3 regions of the Rhodococcus sp. GQ147 genome follow, and region 2 is predicted to be linked to each of the others. Evidence: riboswitches for the same ligand, from Rfam matches in the RefSeq annotation. Region 2 holds a riboswitch; each other region holds the start of a gene.
What was found. Region 2 has a riboswitch for S-adenosylmethionine ahead of AC6CID_RS12915 (LLM class oxidoreductase). Riboswitches for the same ligand answer to the same signal wherever they lie in the genome.
Positions count from the first base shown of each region.

Region 1: linked by a shared signal. The riboswitch ahead of metX (homoserine O-acetyltransferase MetX) and the one ahead of AC6CID_RS12915 (LLM class oxidoreductase) in region 2 are both predicted to bind S-adenosylmethionine.
Region 3: linked by a shared signal. The riboswitch ahead of AC6CID_RS18625 (aminotransferase class V-fold PLP-dependent enzyme) and the one ahead of AC6CID_RS12915 (LLM class oxidoreductase) in region 2 are both predicted to bind S-adenosylmethionine.

Region 1 covers NZ_JCAXDU010000001.1:175,024-177,286, forward strand. Annotated here, with positions in the region: gene AC6CID_RS00855 (NADP-dependent isocitrate dehydrogenase) at 1-859, opposite strand, end outside; SAM riboswitch class IV at 1,130-1,241, shown strand; gene metX (homoserine O-acetyltransferase MetX) at 1,376-2,263, shown strand, end outside.
Region 2 covers NZ_JCAXDU010000009.1:205,244-207,506, forward strand. Annotated here, with positions in the region: gene AC6CID_RS12910 (sulfite exporter TauE/SafE family protein) at 1-565, opposite strand, end outside; SAM riboswitch class I at 719-816, shown strand; partial or broken gene AC6CID_RS12915 (LLM class oxidoreductase) at 883-1,323, shown strand; gene AC6CID_RS12920 (DUF559 domain-containing protein) at 1,479-2,263, shown strand, end outside.
Region 3 covers NZ_JCAXDU010000017.1:5,226-7,488, forward strand. Annotated here, with positions in the region: gene AC6CID_RS18620 (Pls/PosA family non-ribosomal peptide synthetase) at 1-587, opposite strand, end outside; SAM riboswitch class IV at 753-870, shown strand; gene AC6CID_RS18625 (aminotransferase class V-fold PLP-dependent enzyme) at 939-2,252, shown strand.

The DNA.
Region 1 (2,263 bases), on a different contig from region 2:
AGCCGTAGCCCTGGGCAACGGTGTCGGACTGGACGTCGCCGTCGTAGTTCTTGCAGGCCCAGACGTAGCCGCCCTCCCACTTGAGGGACGATGCGACCATGTCGTCGATGAGGCGGTGCTCGTAGGTGAGACCGGCGGCGTCGAACTCCGCCTTGAACTCTTCCTCGTAGATCCGCTGGAACTCGTCCTTGAACATGCCGTCGTAGGCCTTCAGGATCGTGTTCTTGGTCGACAGGTAGACCGGGTAGTTGCGCTGCAGGCCGTACGAGAGCGAGGCGCGCGCGAAGTCCTGGATGGACTTCTTGTAGTTGTACATACCCATGACGACGCCGCCGTCCTCGGGGATCCGGCAGACCTCGTGCTGGATCGGCTCGCTGCCGTCCTCGGGCGTGAAGGTGATGGTGACGGTGCCCGGGCGGTCGACCTTGAAGTCGGTGGCGCGGTACTGGTCGCCGAACGCGTGGCGGCCGACGATGACGGGCTTGGTCCAGCCCGGAACCAGACGCGGCACGTTCGAGATGATGATGGGCGCGCGGAAGATGGTGCCGCCGAGGATGTTACGGATGGTGCCGTTGGGCGACCGCCACATCTTCTTCAGGCCGAACTCCTCGACACGCGCTTCGTCGGGGGTGATGGTGGCGCACTTGACGCCGACGTTGTGCTTCTTGATGGCGTTCGCCGCATCGACCGTCACCTGGTCGTCGGTGGCGTCGCGGTTCTCCACGCCGAGGTCGTAGTACTCGAGATCCACGTCCAGGTACGGGTGGATCAGCTTGTCCTTGATGAACTGCCAGATGATGCGGGTCATCTCGTCGCCGTCGAGTTCGACGACCTTACCTTCAACCTTGATCTTGGACATATGCGTTTCGTGTCCTCCTAGGACGTTTCTGTAGGTCCCCAATCGACCGCACTTTGTGGGTGCGGTCGCCGTCGGCTCGCGAGCAGCGAGCATGGCCGTGTCCACGTCCTGAACCGCGGCCAAACATGACAAGCGTACTGCTATTACCGACGACCGCAAAGCGCCTCGTTCCACCCTCACGCCCTACCGACCGGTAACTTTCCTGCTGGTCAGGGATGTTCAGAGGGTGCATAAAGACCCTGCAACGGAGAGTCGCTAGACTGCCGGGAAAGTCATGAGTGCCAGCGTCAAGCCCCGGCTTGCTGGCCGGCAACCCTCCGACCGGGGTGGGGTGCTCCGGGTGATGACACGGTCGGTGGAACCCCACCGACAAGCCTGTTGTCGGGAGGACTGAGATGATGATGTGCTGTCGCACCCAAGCCACGATCACACCTCCCATCACCGCCGGAAGGACACGATGACCGACATCCGCAGCCGGCGCTGCCAGCCCACCGCGAGCCTCGAGGCGGTCATCTCTTGACGGCGGGCACCGAGCGGCGTCGCGTCGAACTGCCCCCGGCAGACGGACGCCTCGACACCATCGACATCGGCGATCTCGCGCTCGAGAGCGGCGAGACGCTGCCGAACGTCACCGTCGCCGTGCAGAGGTGGGGCGAACTGTCCCCCGCCCGCGACAACGTGGTGCTCGTCGAACACGCCCTCACCGGCGACTCGCACGTCACCGGCCCCGCCGGACCGGACCATCCGTCCCCCGGCTGGTGGTCGGGCATGGTCGGCCCCGGTGCTCCGATCGACACCGACCGCTGGTGCGTGGTTTCGACGAACATTCTCGGCGGGTGCCGCGGCACCACCGGCCCCGGCAGCACCGCACCCGACGGCAAGGCCTGGGGATCCCGCTTCCCGCTGATCACCGTGCGCGACCAGGTGGCGGCCGAGGTGGCGCTGCTCGACAGGCTCGGCATCGACGTCCTCGCCGCCGTGACCGGCGGATCGATGGGTGGCATGCGCACCCTCGAGTGGATCATCGCGTACCCGGAGCGGGTGCGAGCGTCGCTCGTCCTCGCCACCGGTGCCCGCGCGACCGCCGACCAGATCGGCACCCAGACCGCGCAGATGGCTGCCATCACGGCCGACCCCGACTGGCAGGGCGGCGACTACTACGGCACGGGGCGGCGTCCCGAAGCCGGACTCGCCATCGCCCGGACCATCGCGCACCTCACCTACCGGACCGAACTCGAACTCGACACGCGCTTCGGGAATCTACCCCAGGACGACGAGGACCCGTGGCGCGGCGGCCGGTACGCCGTGCAGAGCTATCTCGAGCACCAGGCGCGTAAGCTCGTCGCGCGTTTCGATCCCGGTACCTACGTGGTGTTGTCCGACGTGATGAACCGGCACGACGTC
Region 2 (2,263 bases):
GCAGATTCTTCACCGCGTTCTGTCGCTGGATGTGGTCGTGCAGCAACGCTCCGAACAAACCCATGAGCAGAATGCCCTGCGCCGCCGTGAAATAGCCGCCGTAGATGCCGACGGCGAAAGTGCCGACGACGAGCAGTGTCATCCGCACCGGTCCGAGGTGGCCGTCGGCGTCGCCGCCGGTTCTGCGGGCAACCCACGCCTGGATCTTCGGCTGGAACACGACGAGGGTAAGGGCCAGGAGGAGCAGGATGGGTACGACCGTCTCGAAGACGGTCTCGGGCAGGTGGAGCAGGAGCCACGCTCCTACCAGTGCCCCGCAGAACGACGCCGGGATCTGCCATCGCAGCCGCTCCCATTGCCCGCGCAGCTCGCGCCGATACCCCCAGGTGCCTGACACACCTCCAGCGACCAGGCCGATCGCGTTGGACATCGTCGCGGTCACCGGGGGCACACCGAACGCGACGAGCGTCGGGAAGGTGATGAGAGTGCCGGATCCGACGAGGGAGTTGATCGCTCCGGCGCCCAGTCCGGCCAATGCGACGAGGAAGAGTTCGAGCGGGGTCACCGAGGCGAGTCTACGGCGTACCGAAACCGGCCTTGTCGTCGATGCCGGGGCACCGCGTCGACATCGACATCGGTCTCGACGAGGAACGGATTTCCGTCACAGTGAGAGAAACCTTTCCGCGGCGTGCCGCACTCCGTAGCTTTAGCCGCGACCATCCAGAGCGACCGAGAGACCTGGCTCTACGACGTCGCAGCAACCCCCCGTACGCGGGTGCGGGTGCTACCGCCGGGACCCACGTCTGCACCCTCGATTTCCCACACCCCGCATTCCCGAAAGGCCCATTCCGATGGCTCCCGCCCACAGAACGTCGCCGTGAGCACGTCCACCCGGGCACGACAGTCGAAGCGGTCGAGGCGTACCGGTCGGCGTTCCGTCCGTCGCCGATCCTGAGGAAGCCCTACGTGGTGGTCTCGGCCGACGCGGTGGTCGCCGACGACGACGCCACCGCACGCGAGTTGGCGTCGACCTACGGGCATTGGACGCACAGCATCCGCTCGGGCCACGGCGCGATCCCGTACCCGGACCCAGAGACCACCCCGCCGCTGACCGACGAGGAGCGAGCCCTCGTCAACGACCGCATCGTCACCCAGTTCGTGGGGGCGCCGAGCTCGGTGGCGGAGCGTCTCGACACCCTCCGCCGAGTAACGGACGCCGACGAACTCGTCGTCACCTCGGTCACCCACGGCCACGAGGACCGTCTGCGTTCCTACGAACTGCTGGCCCGCGAATGGGGGTTGGCGCGGGTCCGCGCCGCGTGATCGTTCGTCGAGACCGGTGTTGTTGTCGATAACTCGCGAGAAATCGACAACAACACCGGTCTCGTTTCGGGGCGCCTGGGGATAACGTCGAAAGTTCTCCACAGACGGCGGATTCGGGGTACCGGAGGGACCGGAGACCGGGCACGCTCGCGCTCATGGTCGACTTCCACGAACCGTTCGCCGGCACCGATGCGCTGGCGGCCGGATCGGTGACGCGGTACCGACTCCGGCACCACTTCGTGAAGCTGCATCGCAATGTGTACGTTGCTCCGGGAGTCGAAGCGACCGCACTTCTACGCGCGAAGGCAGCCTGGCTGTGGGCGGGAGGTAGAGGGGTACTGGCCGGACCGTCCGCAGCCGCCGTGCACGGGACCCGTTGGCTCGACGCGTCGTTGCCGGCGGAGATGGTGCGACCCGGAAAACTGCACTCGACGCCGGGCATCATCGTTCGCAGCGTCGACGACATCGAATCCTGCGTCGTCGACGGAATGACGGTGACGATACCGGCCCGAACGGCCTTCGACCTCGCGCGCGGTGCGGACCTCGATCGGTGCGTCGAAATGGTGGACGCGCTCTGCAATGCGACCGGAACGAAGGTCCACGAGATCGAAGCGGTGGCCGCTCGGAACAAGGGCGCTCGGCACCTCGCGTCCGTACGGAAGGTTCTCGAACTCGTCGACGGAGGTGCCGCGTCACCACCGGAGACGCACACGCGGCTGCTGATCGTCCGATCCGGTCTGCCCGTGCCGGAGACGCAGATCGAGATCTACGACGGTGGGCGGTTCGTGGCACGCGCGGACATGGGCTGGAAGCAGTGGAGGGTCCTCGTCGAGTACGACGGTGCGCAGCACTGGACCGATCGAGTACAGCGGACCATCGACATCGACCGCTATACGTTGCTGTCGGAGCTCGGTTGGACCGTGGTGCGTGTCGGCGCCGA
Region 3 (2,263 bases), on a different contig from region 2:
GGCTCCCCTTGGCAGAACATTCGCGCTTCCGCGTCGACGAAGGCCGCCGCATTGCGGTGGGTGACGGCGACACCCTTCGGTGTTCCGGTTGAACCGGAGGTGAAGATGATCCACGCGTCGTCATCGAGGTTCGGGCCCCGCACCACCGGGGTGCCCGACGGCGCGGCCGTGCCCGGTCCGATGCCCTCGTCCGTGACGATGGCGGTGACCTGCGCTTCCGAGAACACGAGTTCGGCCCGCTCGTCGGGATCGTCGGCGTCGACGGGGACGTACGCGGCGCCCGCGGCGAGAATGGAGAGAATCGTCACATACAGGTCGCTGCGCCCGGAGGTCATGCGGACCCCGACCCTGTCGCCGGCCCCGACGCCCGCGTCGTTCAGCGCATACGCACCGGCGATCACCGCCTCGACCAGTTCGGCGTATTCGAGGACCGTCGCGCCGTCGTCGATCGCGGGGGCGTCGGGATGTGCTTCGGCAGTGCTCCGCAGCAGGTCGACGAGGGTGCGGGCGGGTGGAGTGTGCGACGCGCGGAGGAACTCGTCGGGGATGGGGGACCGGCCGACGGGGGTCGAGGTTATGGCTGGCAATTCCGCGGGTCCTTCTGCTCGATGGTGCTTCCGGTTATCTCACGTCCGGGTGGACGGCAGGTGAACGTTCGGCGCGCAGAACGCGTGTCGGCGTCGTGCGGTGCCGGGCGACGCGGAGCTGTGCGGGGTTGACACGGCCCGGTCGTCCTGCCATTCTCTTCGCCAGGTCATGAGTACCAGCGTCAAGCCCCGGCTAGCTGGTCGGCAACCCTCCAACCGCGGTGGGGTGCTCCGGGTGACGACCGGGCCGTGAATCCACTACCGGACACGGCAAGCGCGGACTCCGCCGGCGACGAGAATTCTCCGTCGTAGGCGTCACCGGCGGGTCCCCGAGTACACAAGGGATTTGTCATGACTGCTGTAGCCACCACCACCTGCATCGCTCCCTTTGCCACCGTTTCCGGCTGTGACGTGCAGGTTCCGCTCGTCCAGGGGGGTACCTGCACCTATGCGAACTTCGACTACGCGGCGAGCGCACCGGCGCTGTCCGCCGTCACCGACCGCATCACCGAGCTGCTGCCCTTCTATGCGAGCGTGCACCGCGGCGCCGGATACGCTTCGCGGATCAGCACCACCGCCTACGAGGACGCCCGCTCCTCCGTGTCGCGCTTCGTCGGCGCGGCCGACGACCAGGTCGTTGTCTTCACGCGCAACACCACCGATTCGCTGAACCTGCTCGCGAGTGCGGTGCCCGGCGATGTCGTGGTGCTCGACATCGAGCACCATGCGAATCTGCTGCCCTGGAAGAACTCTCGCATCGTCGAGGCCGCGGACACCGTCTCCGAGACGGTATGGCGTCTCGCGGTCGAACTGCAGCGCGCACCCGCGGCCCTGCTCGCCGTCACCGGTGCTTCCAACGTCACCGGTGAGGTCTTGCCGATCGCCGAACTCGCCGAGCTCGCACACGCTTCCGGTGCCCGGATCCTCGTCGACGGTGCGCAGCTCGTGCCCCATCGCCGTGTCGATCTCGTCGAGCTCGGTGTGGACTACCTCGCCTTCTCCGGCCACAAGCTGTACGCGCCGTTCGGTGCGGGAGTGCTCGTCGGCCGCCGAGACTGGCTCGACGCCGCCGAGCCGTACCTCGCCGGTGGCGGCGCGGTGCGCGAGGTGCGCCTCGATCACACCGAATGGTCCTGCGCCCCTGCGCGTCACGAGGCCGGCACCCCCAACGTGCTCGGCGTCGCCGCCCTTGCCGCCGCGTGCGATGCGCTCGCCGGTTTCGACGCCGACGCGGTGATCCGTCACGAGGAGGCCCTGTGCGCCCTGCTCGTCGACGGTCTGCAGGCCATCGACGGCGTGGAAGTGCTTCGGCTGTGGAACGATTCGGCCGACAGTGTCGGGATCGTCACCTTCACGGTCGACGGCTACGAGCCCGGCCACGTCGCCTCCTATCTGTCCGCCGAGTACGGCATCGGCGTCCGTGACGGACGCTTCTGCGCCCACCCGCTGCTCGCGCGGGTCGGTCGTGCCGGCGGAGCCGTCCGGGCGTCGCTCGGACTCGGCAGCTCGTCCGACGATGTCGAGCGGCTCCTCGGAGCGCTCCGGTTGCTGGTCGAGAACGGGCCGACGTGGGTGCACGCGAAGACCGCCGGCGTGTGGAACCCCTCGCCGGAGACGCGTCCCGGCCTCGGAGCGACCGACGGCGACGCATCTCCGTGCGTCTAACGGTCGACAAT